Regions from separate parts of the Actinomadura formosensis genome, predicted to be linked through region 1. Evidence: predicted binding sites of a transcription regulator. Region 1 holds the regulator's gene; the other holds the start of a gene.
The links. The regulator HspR, encoded in region 1, represses chaperone genes until heat shock. The targets are predictions, from matches to a motif close to ANTTGAGTCNNNNNGACTCAANT.
Positions count from the first base shown of each region.

Region 2: lon (endopeptidase La) is a predicted target of HspR. The motif match lies at 1,767-1,789, and genes of this name have one in related genera.

Region 1 is NZ_CP192011.1:249,973-253,381, reverse strand. Features, by position in the region: gene grpE (nucleotide exchange factor GrpE) at 1-217, shown strand, start outside; gene dnaJ (molecular chaperone DnaJ) at 304-1,467, shown strand; gene ACQP1N_RS01195 (heat shock protein transcriptional repressor HspR) at 1,473-1,916, shown strand; gene clpB (ATP-dependent chaperone ClpB) at 1,987-3,409, shown strand, end outside.
Region 2 is NZ_CP192011.1:4,699,739-4,703,147, reverse strand. Features, by position in the region: gene ACQP1N_RS22205 (DUF3817 domain-containing protein) at 1-20, shown strand, start outside; gene ACQP1N_RS22200 (bifunctional helix-turn-helix transcriptional regulator/GNAT family N-acetyltransferase) at 95-1,018, shown strand; gene lon (endopeptidase La) at 1,825-3,409, shown strand, end outside.

The DNA.
Region 1 (3,409 bases):
CGAGCCCTTCGACCCGACCGTGCACGAGGCGCTCATGCACTCCCTCTCGGCGGATGTGACCGAGACGAGTGTCGTGGACGTCCTGCAGCCCGGCTACCGCATCGGCGAGCGGATCCTGCGGCCCGCGCGCGTCGCGGTGGCCGACCCCGCCCCGGACGACGGTGCCGAAGAGCCCGGCGACCAGGCGGGCGAACAAGCCGGCGACGACGGGGAATGATCCCCTTCGGGGCCCGTCCTTCGGGGCGGGCCCCGGACGGGGCGTGAAGGCATGTGGCAAGTGGCGATAGCAGAAGGCGGGGCGCCGTGAGCACCAAGGACTACCTGGAAAAGGACTACTACAAGGTCCTCGGTGTCGCGAAGACGGCCTCGCAGGAGGAGATCAAGAAGTCCTACCGGAAGCTGGCGCGCAAGTACCACCCGGACGCCAACAAGGGGGACGCGGCGGCCGAGGAGCGCTTCAAGGAGGTCTCCGAGGCCTACGACGTGCTGTCCGACGAGAAGCGCCGCAAGGAGTACGACACCGTCCGGTCGATGCCGGGCGGGTTCCGCGGCCAGCAGGGCGGCGGGTTCGGGTTCGACCTCGGTGACCTGTTCGGCCATCCGAGCGGGACGACGACCGGCGCGGGGGAGCGGATCGGCGACCTGTTCGGCGGCCTGTTCGGCCGGGGCGGCGGCGGCACCCGCACGGCGGGCACGCGGCGCGCCCGGCGCGGCGCCGACGTCGAGACCGAGGTGACGCTGTCGTTCGGCCGCGCGATGAACGGCGTGACCGTCCCGATCAAGCTGACCAGCGAGGCGGCCTGCAACAGCTGCCGCGGGACGGGCGCGAAGGCCGGCACCGTGCCGCGGGTGTGCCCGAACTGCGAGGGCACCGGGCACGAGACCCGCAACCTCGGCAACTTCGGCTTCCAGGAGCCGTGCAAGGAGTGCCACGGCCGGGGCCTCGTCGTGGACGACCCGTGCCTGGTCTGCCACGGCAGCGGCCGCGCGACCGGCACCCGGACGATCCAGGCCCGCATCCCGGCGGGCGTCGCGGACGGGCAGAAGATCAGGCTCAAGGGCAAGGGCGCGCCGGGCGAGAACGGCGGCCCGGCCGGTGACCTGTACGTGAACATCAAGGTGCTGCCGCACAAGGTGTTCGGGCGCAGCGGCGACAACCTGACGCTGACCGTCCCGGTGACGTTCCCCGAGGCGGCGCTCGGCGCCGAGATCAGGGTGCCGACGTTCCAGGGGCAGCCGGTCACCCTGAAGCTGCCGGAGGGCACGCCCAACGGCCGCAAGTTCCGGGTGAAGGGGCGCGGCGCGACCCGGCGGGACGGGACGAAGGGCGACCTGCTCGTCACCGTCGACGTCCACGTCCCGCAGAAGCTGGACGAGCGGTCGCGGGAGGCCCTGGCCGCGCTCCGCGAGGCGGGCGGCGGTGAGGACCTGCGCGCCGACCTCCTCCAGCAGGCCAGGCAGGAGTGAGCTTCATGGATCCGTTCGGTGACGACACTCCGGTCTACGTGATCTCGGTGGCGGCGCAGCTGTCGGGGCTGCATCCGCAGACGCTGCGGACGTACGACCGGATGGGCCTGGTCTCCCCCGGCCGGACGGCGGGGCGGGGACGCCGCTACTCGATGCGCGACATCGTGATGCTCCGCGAGATCCAGCGGCTCTCGCAGGAGGAGGGCATCAACCTTTCCGGCATCAAGTACATCCTGGAGCTGCAGCGCGACAACGTGCGGCTCCGCGAGGAGCTCGCGAAGGCGCACGCGGCGCTGGAGGATCTCGCCAACGAACTCGAATCGACCCGGGCGGTCGCGGCGCGGCTGGCGCAGCAGCGGCGGCACGGGGAGCCCGGCACTCCCGGCTCCGACCTGGTGCCGATCAGGCATTCGAGCATCGTGGTCTGGCATGAGCGCAATCGGGACTGAGCACTAAAAGCAGTTGTCCGGGGGGCTGGGAGTCGTCCCCCCAGAAGGAACAGAGCACGGGGACGGGACAATGGACTACAAACTGACGCAGAAGAGCCAGGAGGCGGTGTCGGTCGCGGTCCGCAGGGCGGCGGCCGAGGGGCACCCCGAGGTGGAGCCGCAGCATCTGCTGGTGGCGCTGATCGCGCTGCCGGAGGGAACGGCGGTGCCGCTGCTGGAGGCGGTCGGCGCCGACTGGAACCAGATCCGGCGGCGGGCCGAGGAGCAGCTCGCCGCGATGCCGAAGGCGCAGGGCTCGACGGTGGCGACGCCGCGGATCTCCGGGCAGTTGCAGCGGTCGATCAACACGGCGGCGAACCGGGCCAAGCAGCTGGAGGACGAGTACGTCTCGACCGAGCATCTGCTGGTCGGGCTGGCCGCGGACGGCGGCCCGGCGGCGGGCCTGCTGAAGGAGTTCGGCGCGACGCCGCAGGCGCTGCTGGAGGCGTTCGAGAAGGTGCGCGGGCACGCCCGCGTCACCAGCGAGAACCCGGAGGGCACCTACCAGTCGCTGGAGAAGTACGGCGTCGACCTGACGGCGGCGGCCCGCGACGGCCGGCTCGACCCGGTCATCGGCCGGGACGCGGAGATCCGCCGGGTCGTCCAGGTGCTGTCGCGCCGGACGAAGAACAACCCGGTGCTGATCGGTGAGCCCGGCGTCGGCAAGACCGCGGTCGTCGAGGGCCTGGCGCAGCGGATCGTCGCGGGGGACGTCCCCGAGTCGCTGCGCGGCAAGCGGCTCGTCTCGCTGGACCTCGGCGCGATGGTCGCGGGCGCGAAGTACCGCGGCGAGTTCGAGGAGCGGCTGAAGGCCGTCCTGAACGAGATCAAGGAGAGCGAAGGGCAGATCGTCACGTTCATCGACGAGCTGCACACCGTCGTCGGGGCGGGCGCGGCCGAGGGCGCGATGGACGCCGGCAACATGCTGAAGCCGATGCTGGCCCGCGGCGAGCTGCGGATGATCGGCGCGACGACGCTGGACGAGTACCGGGAGCGCATCGAGAAGGACCCGGCCCTGGAGCGCCGCTTCCAGCAGGTGTTCGTCGGCGAGCCCTCGGTGGAGGACTCGATCGCCATCCTGCGCGGGCTGAAGGGCCGCTACGAGGCGCACCACAAGGTGCAGATCAACGACTCGGCGCTGGTCGCGGCGGCGACCCTGTCCGACCGCTACATCACCTCCCGGTACCTGCCGGACAAGGCGATCGACCTGGTGGACGAGGCCGCGTCCCGGCTGCGCATGGAGATCGACTCCCGTCCGGTGGAGATCGACGAGCTGCAGCGCGCGGTGGACCGGCTGAAGATGGAGGAGCTGAACCTCGCCAAGGAGACCGACGAGGCGTCCCGGCAGCGGCTCGACCGGCTGCGCGGGGACCTCGCCGACAAGCAGGAGCAGCTCACCGGGCTCGTCGCCCGCTGGGACAAGGAGAAGGCGAGCCTCAACCGGGTCGGCGAGA
Region 2 (3,409 bases), 2.8 Mb from region 1:
AGGCCGAAGCGAACGCCTGACCCCACCCCGGGGGCTGGCACATCACCTTCCTTCCGGCGTAACGTTTGACTCAGTCAAACGTAGGAGGCAGGGCATGGAGGTGACCCAGGAGGACGTCGGCACGGTCCGCGCGTTCAACCGCTTCTACACCGGCGTCATCGGGGTGCTCGGCGAGGGGCTCGTCCGGTCGCCCTACTCCCTCACCGAAGCGCGGGTGATCTTCGAACTGGCCCAGCGGACGGACACCGAGGTCCTCGCCCTGCGCCGCGCGCTCGGTCTGGACGCCGGCTACCTCAGCCGGATGCTGGCCCGCTTCGAGGCCGACGGCCTCGTCGTCCGCGAGCGCGCCGCCGGTGACGCCCGCCGCCAGATCGTCCGGCTGACGCCGCGGGGCCGCGAGGTGTTCGCCATGCTGGACGAGCGGACCGTCGCCGAGATCCGCGGCCTGCTGGACGGGCTGGCTCCCGGTGACCGCCGCCGGCTGCTCGCCGCGATGCGCGCGATCCACGCCGTTCTCGGCGACCGCCCGCGCTCGGACGGTGTCGTGCTGCGCCCGCTGCGTCCCGGCGACCTCGGCTGGGTGGTGGAGCGCAACGGCGCCCTCTACGACGCGGAATGCGGCTGGGACCGCACTTACGAGGCGCTGGTCGCCTCGGTCGTCGCCGGCTACGTCCGCGACCACGACCCGGAGCGGGAGAACGCGTGGATCGCCGAGTCGGACGGCGTCCGGGTGGGCGGTGTGTTCTGCGTCAAGCGGGAGGACGGCGTCGCCCAGCTCCGGCTGCTGCACGTCGAGCCGGACGCCCGCGGCATGGGGGCGGGGGCCGCGCTGGTCGACGCGTGCGTCCGGTTCGCGGCCGAGGCCGGCTACCGCGAGATCATGCTGTGGACGACGGCGCTGCAGCGTCCGGCGCACCGCCTCTACGAGCGGGCCGGGTTCGTCCTCGACGAGGAGGAGCCCCCGGCCGAGATGTTCGGGGACGTGGTGCACGGCCAGGTCTGGCGCAGGAAGCTGTGAACCGAGGCCCGTGGAGGGTGTCGCTCTTCCACGGGCCTCAGTTTCGCAGCGATCCCTTACTGCGTTGGCGGCCGGGACGGGGGTCGGACGAAGTTCCGGCCGCCTGTGCCTACCGGCGTGACGCCGGTTGTTGTGAGGGCTGATTCCCACCTCCCCTCCGGTCCGGCCGGGCGGGGGTGTGACGGCCCGCCCGGCGAGGGGGGAGAAACGCCACGGGGGCGGGGGGCGCCGGGGCCCGGGGGAGGCCGATGCGCGGGGCCGGTCCGGTACGGCCGAGGGCCCGAGGTGTGTCGCGGCGCGCCGCCGCCCCGGTACCCGCTGGGGGACGGGGTCCGCCGGGGCGGAGCGCGCCGCGAACGTCCTCGGCCGTACGGACCGGGCCGCGTGGGGAGAGGGAGACGAGAACAGGCGGGGCCTCGTGCTCGGTGCGTTCTGTGCGCCGCATCCGGCCCCTCCTACGTTTCCGGCCCGGGACTTTGCCGCCCCGAGAACCCTTCGTTCACCCTGAGTCACGAACTCGTTGCTTTAGGTACCCTTCCGTCATGCGCATGTAAACGCGTTCCGAGTAAAGAATCAAGATCGCGAAGCGGCCTTTACCTGCGCATTGCCCGCCCGGCCCGCCGAACCGGGGAACGGGCGCCGGCGGCCGGCCATCCGCGCGCGGCAGGCGGCTTCGTCCGCGGAACCGGCGGTGGCGGGTGATCGCTGAGAGCGAACGTTGCTGCGGAAACAAAGTTGTGCTCCGTTTTCTTGAGTGTGTATGACTCAACTTGAGGTTGGGTCTGCGAACGGACTTGGAGCTGAGCATGAGCGAAACCCTGACGCTGCCGGTGCTGCCCCTGGAGGACGGGGTCGTTCTGCCCGGCATGGTGGTCCCCCTGGACCTCTCCGGGAACGGCGAGGTGCGGGCGGCCATCGAGGCCGCGCGGGCGGTGGCCGAATCCACGGGCCCGGGCATCCGGCCGGCCGGCAAGCCGCGGGTGCTGCTGGTGCCCAGGCTGAACGGGCGGTACGCCGGCGTCGGCACGCTCGGCGTGATCGAGCAGGAGGGACGGCTGCCCGGCGGGGAGCCGGGCGCGGTCGTCCGCGGCGTGTCGCGGGTGCGGATCGGCACCGGGACCACGGGGCCGGGCGCGGCGCTGTGGGTCGAGGGGACCGTGATCGAGGCGCCGCCGGCGTCCGGGCGGGCCCAGGAACTGGCCAAGGAGTACAAGGGCCTGGTCAGCGCGATCCTGCAGAAGCGCGGCGCGTGGCAGGTCGTGGACGTGGTGCAGCAGATCGACGACCCGTCCACGCTGGCCGACAACGCCGGATACGCCCCGTACCTGACGGACGAGCAGAAGATCGAGGTCCTGGAGACCGTCGACGTGGTGGAGCGGCTCACCCTGCTGATCGGGTGGACGCGTGACCACCTGGCCGAGCTGGACGTGGCGGAGACGATCCGCAAGGACGTCCAGGAGGGCATGGAGAAGACGCAGCGGGAGTTCCTGCTGCGGCAGCAGCAGGAGGCCATCCGCAAGGAGCTGGCCGAGCTGAACGGCGACCCCGCCGACGAGGAGGACGACTACCGGGCCCGGATCGAGGCCGCGAACCTCCCGGAGAAGGTGCGCGAGGCGGCGCTGAAGGAGGTCGACAAGCTGGAGCGGTCGTCCGACGCCTCGCCGGAGGGCGGCTGGATCCGCACGTGGCTCGACACGGTCCTCGACATCCCGTGGAACGACCGGACCGAGGACGCCTACGACATCGCGGGCGCCAGGGAGATCCTGGACGCCGACCACGCCGGGCTCGATGACGTGAAGGAACGCATCATCGAGTACCTGGCCGTCCGGAAGCGGCGTGAGGACCGCGGCCTGGGCGTCGTGGGCGGACGCCGTAGCGGTGCGGTGCTCGCGCTGACCGGTCCTCCTGGCGTGGGCAAGACCTCGCTTGGCGAATCGGTCGCGCGGGCCATGGGACGCGAGTTCGTCCGTGTCGCCCTGGGCGGCGTCAGGGACGAGGCCGAAATCCGGGGGCACCGCCGTACCTACGTGGGCGCCCTCCCCGGACGCATCGTCCGTGCCATCCGGGAGGCCGGTTCGATGAACCCGGTCGTCCTGCTGGACGAGGTCGACAAGGTCGGTGCCGACTACAGGGGCGACCCGACGGCGGCGCTGCTGGAGGTCCTCGACCCCGAGCAGAACCACACCTTCCGGGACCACTACCTGGAGGTGGAGCTCGACCTCAGCGACGTGCTGTTCCTCGCCACGGCGAACGTGGTGGAGGCCATCCCCGGGCCGCTGCTCGACCGGATGGAGCTGGTGGAGCTGGACGGCTACACCGAGCACGAGAAGGTCACGATCGCCCGCGACCACCTGCTGCCGCGCCAGCTCGACAAGGCCGGGCTGGAGGCGT